3 regions of the Fundicoccus sp. Sow4_H7 genome follow, and region 1 is predicted to be linked to each of the others. Evidence: a T-box and tRNA genes for the amino acid it is inferred to sense, from the RefSeq annotation. Region 1 holds a T-box; the other regions hold tRNA genes.

Region 1 (3,282 bases):
AGCAGATATGGAATTAGTAAGTCTTTGTGAACACATTCCAGCGCCAGTTTTCTTAAATAAAATAAAGCAAAATGTTGGTGGATTTGCGACAGACAGCGAAAGTTACTATTTAATAACTCTTTCTGAAAAGTCAGAACTGAATGAAGCTGTGATTAATATGTTAGTTTATTATTTGTTGGTATTTAAACAAAGAGACAATATTTACAAAGGTGAACTTGAACGAATGGCAAATTTATGGCAAAAGCAAGGGATTGATACGGCAGCTAATGCATTGTTAGCTATTTATTCAGAAGAAGAGAAGGCTAAAGAAAAAGAGACGAAGCAAACTAATTCTCAAAGTAAAAAATGGTATCAAAAAGATCATCGTCGTGTGGAAGAATTACCTGACTGGCTAATTGAACAAGAAAAAAATAAGAATGATGGACCCTCTAATGTTAAGGAAACTAAAAAGATTGCAGATGCTACTTCCAATGAACGAGAGCAAGAAATTCGTAGCAAATTAAACCAACTATTAAATGAGGGAGGTGACTAAATTTGCAATCAATGAATGATATTGTTAATAAAATGATTGGTGGAAATAGTCGCTACCAAGAAAGTTTAAATCAAACGATTAAGTCTACTTTAGCTTTTGAACCTATTCAAGCGTTTGTCAATGCCAATAGTGATCGCATTTCTGAAGAAATGATTCAGAATAGCTTTTCAAAATTAAATGAATTTAAAATTGAGTTTGAAGCTATTCAACGTGGAGAATTAGGGCAAAATCCTGGGTTTGAACCGAAGTTATTTATTAATGAAGGTTATATTGATGTGACTTATGTTCCAACACAGACCTATTATAATCAACAAGAGATGCGTAAAAAAGCCGCTTTGTTGGATAATCGGATGATGTCGCGGGATGTGCGAAATGCCAGTTTAATGGATTTTGGTACGGAAAATTCTCCTAGCCGCCAAAAGCTACTTGAAGAAGTCATGGCTTTTATTGATGTATATTTTGCAAATCCTAAACAAGCGCAAGGTCTTTTTATTGTAGGGCCTTTTGGTGTGGGAAAAACATTTCTATTGGGAGCTTTAGCTAATTATTTAGTAAGCCGTGATGTAGCGGTGACTATGTTGCATTATCCTAGCTTTGCCAGTGATATTAAGGCTTCAATTAGTGACAACACAACACAACAAATTTTACAAAAAGTAAAATCAGTGGATGTGTTGATGATAGATGATATCGGTGCTGAATCAAATTCAGTTTGGTTACGGGATGAAGTTTTAAGTGTTATTTTGGAATACCGTATGAAAGAAGCCTTAGCTACATTCTTCACTTCAAATGGCTCTATTGCAAATTTAGAATCACATTTAACTCAGTCGAGAGAAAGTGTTGAACCATTAAAAGCGAAACGATTAATGGAAAGAGTTAATTTTTTAGCCAAAGAAATTCATTTAACTGGCGATAATCGTCGCCGCATGCAACGTAATTAAAGAAGTAGGGGGTCGAATATGAACCATTATAACTCTGAAGAAGAAAAAAAGGCTCAACGTATGTTAATCGTTAATATTACGATTAGTTTTATTATTCAAATTGTATTACTATTAGTTTATTATTTTGGAGAAAAGCTAACCTTATTAGCCTTTCCAATGCTTTTAGGGATTTTAATTACAGGGAACGCCTTAGTCCAAAGTATTCAAGCTTATCGAAGACATTAGTTTGATATTTGCTTGCTTTTAAAGATAAAGAATGTTATAACTTAATTAACTTATTTGAAGACAACTAACTTTTCGTGATAGTTACAGAGAGAGACGGCTTGCTGAAACGTCTTACTTAGCAAAAGCTTAGACCCCTTCATCTTAATCTACTGGAAAATTTATTGAACAGTAGACGTCATGACTCGTTACGTCAATAATAAGTTTGTAATGATTATTACATTAATTTGGGTGGAACCGCGATAAAACGCCCCATTGTTTATTTTAACAATGGGGCGTTTTTTTCGATTTTAAGGAGGTAAATAATTTATGGAAAAAATTAAATTAACTTTCCCTGACGGAGCTGTCAAGGAATTTGATAAAGGTACCACAACTGGTCAAGTTGCTGAATCGATTAGTAAATCATTAGCTAAACAGGCTCTGGCTGGGAAATTAAATGACGAGCTGATTGATTTACATCGTCCGATAGAAGTAGATGGACGCATTGAAATCATTACTGAAAAAAGTGAAGATGCTCTACAAATCTTACGTCATTCAACCGCACATTTAATGGCACATGCCTTAACACGTTTGTATCCAGAGATACATTTTGGAGTTGGACCTGCGATTGAATCTGGCTTCTATTATGATACTGATATGGAAAACCAAATCCAAGAAGAAGCTTTACCGGCTATTGAGAAAGAAATGAAAAAAATCATTTCGCAAAACTATCCAATTGTAAGAAAAGAAGTTAGTCGTCAAGAAGCTTTAGAAATCTTTGCTAAAGATCCTTATAAAGTAGAATTAATTAACGATTTACCTGAAGACGAAGCTATCACTGTTTATCAGCAAGAAGATTTTGTTGACTTATGCCGTGGCGTTCATGTACCTTCAACAGGAAAAATTAAAGTATTCAAGTTATTATCATTAGCTGGTGCTTACTGGCGTGGAAATTCAAATAATAAGATGATGCAACGGATTTACGGAACTGCCTTTTTCAACCAAGAAGATTTAAAAGAATTTTTACGTTTGCGTGAAGAAGCCCGTGAAAGAGATCATCGTAAATTAGGTAAAGAATTGGATTTATTTATGATTTCGCAAGAAATTGGATCAGGTCTTCCTGTTTGGTTACCAAAAGGAGCTGCGATTCGTCGTACAATCGAGCGCTATATTGTGGATAAAGAAGTCGAATTAGGTTATGAACACGTCTATACACCTATTATGGCGAAAGCAGACTTGTACAAAACTTCTGGCCACTGGGATCATTACTATGAAGATATGTTCCCGCCAATGGATATGGGTGATGGTGAAATGTTAGTTTTAAGACCAATGAACTGTCCACACCATATGATGATTTATAAAGATGATGTCCACTCTTATCGTGAGTTACCAATTCGAATTGCTGAATTAGGAATGATGCATCGTTACGAAAAATCAGGTGCACTTTCAGGATTGCAAAGAGTGCGTGAAATGACCTTGAATGATGCGCATATTTTTGTTCGACCTGATCAAATTAAAGATGAGTTAAGACGTGTTATTGACTTAGTTCTAGCAGTTTATGAAGACTTCAATATTTCAGATTATCGTTTTCGTTTAAGCCTACGTGATCCA
Region 2 (3,282 bases), on a different contig from region 1:
AGATGCGATTAAAGTTGCTCATGACGCTGGTATCCGTACCGTTATGATTACTGGAGACCACGCTGTGACAGCTCAAGCAATTGCAGAACGTCTAGGTATCTTAAATCCAAACGAGGACAATGCTTCTCACGTCATCACTGGTGCTGATTTAGATAGTATTTCTGATGACGAACTTGCTCGCACAGTATCCAATTATTCGGTTTATGCTCGTGTATCACCTGAACATAAAGTACGTATTATTCGTGCATGGCAAGCCAATGATGTTGTTGTTTCCATGACTGGAGATGGTGTTAACGATGCTCCTTCATTAAAACAAGCCGATATCGGTGTTGGTATGGGTATTACAGGTACTGAAGTTTCTAAAGGGGCTTCAGATATGGTTTTAGCCGATGACAACTTTGAAACAATTGTCGTTGCCGTAGAAGAAGGACGTAAAGTTTTTGCAAACATTCAAAAAGCTGTTCAATTCTTACTTTCAGCTAATATGGGTGAGGTTTTAACTTTATTCATCGCTACATTTATGGGTTGGACCATTTTAGAACCTATCCATATCTTATGGATCAACTTAGTAACTGACGTATTCCCAGCTATCGCTCTTGGTATGGAAGACGCTGAAAGTGATTCTATGCGTAAAGCCCCTAGAACATCTAAAGATAATTTCTTATCATTCGGTATCTTACCAAGTATTATTTACCAAGGTATTATCGAAGGTGGTTTAACGCTATTTGTTTACTGGTATGCTCGTTTCCAAATGGGTGTAGACAACAATATGGCAGAAACAATGGCCTTTATTACACTTGGTTTGATTCAATTGTTCCATGCTTACAACGTTAAATCTACCTTTAAGTCACTATTTAGTAGTAATCCATTCGATAATAAATTCTTGAACTTAGCCTTCTTCGGTTCTGGTGCTTTATTATTAGGAGTTATTTTAATTCCTGGAATAAATACCTACTTTGATGTAACAGTCCCTACAACTGAAGGATGGTTGGTTTCTCTTCTAGCTGCAGCTAGCATTATTGTCATTGTAGAACTTGTTAAGTGGATCTTACGTGCAACTGGTGTTGCTGCTCGTTACGAAAAACCAGGTAGCGAAAACATTCAATAATCTTAATAAAAACAAAAACTTCTTTTCTCAAAAATACACTGAGAAAAGAAGTTTTTTTGTTTATAGATCTTGATTTTGTTCTAAAATTTCATGGTAGGATTCGCAAATTGCAAAAAAAGCTGCCATTTCAACTGGAGTGAATTTCTTAAATAACTTTTTATGGGTCTTTACGATATCCACATTATCATATCTACTGTGTGCAAGAGCAGTTTGCTCTCCTAGTTCAGTTAATGATAAGTGGTATGATTTACGGTCTTCAGGATTTACAGACCGTTCAACCAATTGCTTACTCTCCAGTTTACTAATAATTTGAGATATTGCACTACGCGTTCTTTTCCACTTATCAGCCAAAGCAGAAGCGGTCTGATCTTCAACACTCATGATGTCTTGCAAAATGTGGGCTTCAATCATCGTTAACTCGATCCCGGTCCCATAGTCTTTACCAACAGAAAAATATTTAGAGTAAGATAAAATTAAATCATACATTGGCTGCATAATACTATCTAATTTTTTGTATCTTTCAATTGTTTTCTCCATATCTTCATCTTCTGGTACCCAAGTAGAAATCACTTCATTTTCGTAGACTTCTAGTTGGTCTTTATATTTCTGTATGTCGATACTTCCATGTAAATTTTCAGTCATAGTTATCACATCCTTACTTTATTCAGATTTTCCATTTTATGATAGCAAATTGATGACTGAGAAACGGATTGTTTTTCTATAAACTTTATTAATGATTCGGCTTTACAAATCACTTTTTCAGGAATATAATATCTTTTATAACAAATTTATCCAAGCCGGATTAGCTCAGCTGGTAGAGCATCGCACTCGTAACGCGGAGGTCACAGGTTCAAATCCTGCATCCGGCATTTAATACGTTTAAAAAATCCACACTATTCATTTTATTGATAGTGTGGATTTTGTCTATCTGAAAGTTATTTATTTATGAAAGATTAATTTCTTACTGCTATAACTTCAATTTCCACAAGCCCACCTAAAGGCAGATCTTTGACTGCAAAAGCTGAACGAGCTGGGAAAGGTTCGTTAAAGTATTGGCTATACACTTCATTTACCGCTTGGAAATCAGCGATGTCATCTAAAAGAACAAGTGTTTTAACGACGTTTTCTAAACCTAAGCCTGCTTCTTCCAATACAGCTTTTATATTTTTAAAGGAATTATGCGCTTGTTCAACGACATTGTCTGCCATTTTGCCATCGGGAGTCATTCCTAATTGGCCTGATAAGAAGACAATATTTCCGGTATCAATAGCTTGTGAGTAAGGTCCCACAGCTTGTGGTGCGTTATTCGTTTGAATTTTTTTCATAAATTTATCCTTTCAATTTAACAAGAGTGACAATTTTATGCCCAATTAAGTCACGTTAATATATATAATATTATAGCTGCTACTACCATAAATACAACTATAATCGGTGTTACCCAGCGAAACCAATGAAGCCCATTGCACTAATTCCTTTTGCTACAGAATTACCGATATCATTCATAGACATTCCACTAGTAATACCCATTAGCATCGCTGCTACTAAGTTTGCTCCCGTCATTACCGCTAAGACACTACCTTCTCCAGTAATACCGTAGTATACGATTACTAAGAATTACCCAATAAATAGCGCTAGTGTTAAGATTGTTCTCCAGCTAAGGTCAGTGTTAGCATTGATATTCTGATCGTCTGCATTAGATTTAGTAAAATCACCAACTACAGCATACATAAGAGATTTTTCTGGATCTGCTTGGATTTTCTTAACATAGCGCAATAAGTAGAATAGTCCAATTAACATGAATACATTCATAATTAAAAGACGAACAAAAAATCCAGAATAAGCTGAACGCCTGCTAACATTTGCGGAACGACCGCTGTATTTGGTCCTGTACCAAATACAATCATAGAAGGGAATAAAGTAATACCTAAAGCTACAATCGGATCTAGTTTTAGTCGTTTAGAAAATAGCACACCAATCGGAACCATCGCAACTAAAGCATCTGAACCAGCAAACCCACCGATATAAGTTAATAATACGAATAAGATGGTAATTAAAGGAACGACACTCGATCCTTCTAGTTTTGCTACAGCTCAGTCAAGCACATCAGTTGCCATTACTGAAAAGATAACAGCTGCCTAACTAATTAATCCGTCCATTAAGAGCATCAACATATC
Region 3 (3,282 bases), on a different contig from region 1:
ATAGTCAAAATCCGTCACAATATAGACTTCATAATTCCAAGTCTCAAACGACCGGCCTAATTCTTTAGCAATAATTAGGTCATCTTCAATTAACATAATCTTCATCCTCATTCACCCCAAACTTATAGTCATTTTTTTAAGCTTACCATAAAATAGCTGGAAAATAGAGTAGCGCGTGTAAATATAGGAGAGGTCGATTGGTTAGGTTTTTGGCGCGTTCTTATTTGGCCTAGTAGAGATGGGGGACGACTACCCGGTCTTTTCTTTTTTTATTTGGCCGGGTAACAACGGCTACCCGGTCTTTTCCTGCCTCATTTGGCCGGGTTGCACCACCTACCCGGTCTTTCCTAGCCTCATTTGGCCGGGTAAACCAACCTACCCGGACTTTGCCTTCCTCATTTGGCCGGGTTGCACCACCTACCCGGTCTTTTCCTTTCTCATTCACCTTGCAGCAACTGGCACACTATATCCCAATCTCTCCAAATAAAATCCCCTCAAGCCCGCTATCTACCGAAAGCTGACTCAAGGGAGCTTTTAATGATATGATCTTGCTTATTCCACAACTACATGTTTCAACTGAACATCGACAAAGGCATCGGGGTGCATATTTTGTACGTAGTCTTTGGCTACATAAGCGTTACTGTAGAAGTAGACTGGGCAAAATGTAAAGCTTTACATTTTGCCCAATCCACTTGAATTTGTTCGCCAGCCTTATGATTGAGTATGTGGCTAAATCTCGTTTTATTTAGATAATCATTGAAGTACTTTTTAAACTGAGTCAACTGATAGTAAATCTGTCCATTTAGTCGACAAGTTTGAGCATATTCTTCCCACAATAACTGCATCGTGACACCTGGTTTGACTAAATCCTTCGATAAGGCTTCATAATTTGGCATCACATGGTAAGTAATCGCCTGTTTTTTCTGAGACACTCTAAATAACTCTTCGATTTCTTTCACTGACCATTGAGATAATCCTTCGTATCCTAAACCTTTTTCTTGAGCAATATTGACCGTTCTTGTGACTGTACTTCTACCAGAACCAACAATTTTAGCTATCTGTCTTAAACTAAAACCCGCTTCGTGTAGCCGCACCATTTCTAAATAATTGGGCATATCTGCACCTCCATCATATTATTGTATGATTTCCTCATACTCCCTAGTTATACCATTAGAAGAACAAAAAGAACCACAAAAGTGGTCCTAGTAGAGTGATTTGGGTGGTACAAACAATAGCGATTTAGGTGGTACAATGAACCGCGACGAGGTGGCACTATTAGAGCGCCGTATCCAATTATAATGCGACACCTTCTTTTCCAGCAAGTTTACCGACGGATGTGTGACGATTTGGTTTTGGGAAATATTAGCCAGAAAAAAAGTACATCTCAGGGGTTAAACCTTGATGTACTTTCTAAATTAATGTGATACCGGCTATAGGGATCGAACCTACGGCCCCCGCGTTACGAGTGCGATGCTCTACCAACTGAACTAAACCGGCATTCTTTGTGTTTTGAACTAAAGAGAATATTATAAACCTTTCAGCGAAAAATAACACAGATAGTTTTCAGTTTCAAGCTCATTCCTCTAGCTCAGGATGGTTAATCCCTAGAATACGTTGTTGGCGTTCCTCGATATTTTGAATATCTAGTCTTTCCGTAAAATTGGGACTCGTTAGATTAAACAGATAATTACTGTAATCCTTAATATAGTTTAGCTTCTTCGGATGTGCAGAATAAGCAACTGTCAACAAAGAGTCAAACAGTGCCACCACTCCAGAAATATCTTGCTTCATATAGTGAATTAATTGCCAATAACTTTCATATAAGTCTTTTGGAAAATTATTGAAATCATAAATCACGTTACCTCCCGAAGAAAATGTCTCATCAGTGTCTTCGCCCATTACCACAAACCTTCCTGGTATACTGGCAAATTTTGAATCCAACAAAGCCTTGTAGTTTAAGATATAAATGGCGGTATTAGGATCATTTATGCCTGGCGAAACCGCCCTCAGAGCTACTTCAATCAATTTAGCTCGAGCAAAATTTGGATCGTACATAGAAGAAGGTTTTTCTTCATAAGTTAGGGTGCGGTTTATTGCCGCTTGGAGCTGTGATTCATCTTTAACTTTTCGGTTAGTGTATAAATCGACTAGCGGCTGATTTGCGGAAATAAACTCTCCTATTCTTAGATGTAGCACTATGGTGCCTTTGAATTCCTTGCTCAGTTCAACTAGTCGATTAAAATTAATATATTCAACATAACCACTCTCGTTAGCCTTTACTGTGAAGATGTGTAGCGTGTCTATTTGAGGAAGATGATCCAACAAAGGCATTTCTTGAAAGTATTCAATCGTTTCATCCGCAACTGACTCGGCCTCCTTGTACAATTTAGTCACAAGATGGTTCAATTGTACGGATATTGCCACATTATAAACGAACTTCGTAAAATAAAAAACGCAGGCAAGGGCGTACAATAAGGCAATGGAGGCCGAAACAACCAAATATTCATCTTCTGAATTGCGCATAAAAAACAAAGAGGAAAGACAATAAATAAAACCACCAAGAAAAATCCCCAAAGTTTGCATAGATGTTTTCTGTAAGAGAAAATTCTCAACAGTCCGGGGACTGAAATTAGATGAGTAGAACGAAATGACCGATAACATCGTCCCAAACGTGAAGGTTGCCACTGAAAAAAGGGAACCCGCTAGCAGGCTCAAGATTGATTTGGCCAGATTGACGCTCGTTAGAAAAACAGTCGGGAAATAGTCCACCACATTTATCATTCTGGTGTCGAGCAAGATAACACCAATCGCTAAAATGAAAGAAAAGAGCACGCTCCCTCCTAGAATAAGCCAAATACGTTTATCTTCAAAAAATAAGCCAAATGCCTTGACCATGTTCTATAACCCCTCCTTTGATAGAATTATTTTCTCTATTATACCACTCGCTCCTTAGGAATGACTTCTTTTCAGCCGTACTTTTTCTGATGTTCTTTCTTCAACTTTAAATACGCTTCATTTTCCCTCACAATTTTCCACTTCTCTTCAAAAATGGTAGCTGACTTTGCTTTTTCTTCGTCTATTATTCTTTCTTTTATGTCGCCATTTTCATCATATTTGCGACCACCTTTGTAATTGGCGTAACGTCTAGATCTAGTGTAGCCCATTTGAAGAAACTTCCGACTCATATCCATACCCACAAAATCACCGGCTGCCTGGTAATCCAAAAACAGCTGGTAGATTTTGTCAGAAGATACTTTAGCAATTTCTGGAGTCTTAAAACGC

Evidence for each region. The T-box of region 1 lies ahead of thrS (threonine--tRNA ligase). A T-box ahead of a tRNA ligase gene usually reads a tRNA of that ligase, here a tRNA-Thr.
Region 2: it encodes a tRNA-Thr, which carries the amino acid that the T-box ahead of thrS (threonine--tRNA ligase) is inferred to sense. The anticodon was not compared.
Region 3: it encodes a tRNA-Thr, which carries the amino acid that the T-box ahead of thrS (threonine--tRNA ligase) is inferred to sense. The anticodon was not compared.

The regions. Positions count from the first base shown of each region.
Region 1 is NZ_JBQKME010000005.1:16,713-19,994, forward strand. It holds gene ACTQ54_RS06225 (DnaD domain protein) at 1-532, shown strand, start outside; gene dnaI (primosomal protein DnaI) at 544-1,470, shown strand; gene ACTQ54_RS06235 (hypothetical protein) at 1,489-1,695, shown strand; T-box leader at 1,737-1,950, shown strand; gene thrS (threonine--tRNA ligase) at 2,002-3,282, shown strand, end outside.
Region 2 is NZ_JBQKME010000007.1:127,364-130,645, forward strand. It holds gene ACTQ54_RS08285 (cation-translocating P-type ATPase) at 1-1,108, shown strand, start outside; gene ACTQ54_RS08290 (MarR family winged helix-turn-helix transcriptional regulator) at 1,169-1,750, opposite strand; tRNA gene ACTQ54_RS08295 (tRNA-Thr) at 1,905-1,977, shown strand; gene ACTQ54_RS08300 (RidA family protein) at 2,062-2,433, opposite strand; gene ACTQ54_RS08305 (hypothetical protein) at 2,543-2,668, opposite strand; gene ACTQ54_RS08310 (hypothetical protein) at 2,723-2,917, opposite strand; gene ACTQ54_RS08315 (hypothetical protein) at 2,920-3,093, opposite strand; gene ACTQ54_RS08320 (hypothetical protein) at 3,244-3,282, opposite strand, start outside.
Region 3 is NZ_JBQKME010000004.1:197,817-201,098, forward strand. It holds gene ACTQ54_RS06085 (response regulator) at 1-96, opposite strand, end outside; gene ACTQ54_RS06090 (helix-turn-helix domain-containing protein) at 627-1,115, opposite strand; tRNA gene ACTQ54_RS06095 (tRNA-Thr) at 1,425-1,497, opposite strand; gene ACTQ54_RS06100 (DUF2254 domain-containing protein) at 1,576-2,895, opposite strand; gene ACTQ54_RS06105 (DUF4385 domain-containing protein) at 2,967-3,282, opposite strand, start outside.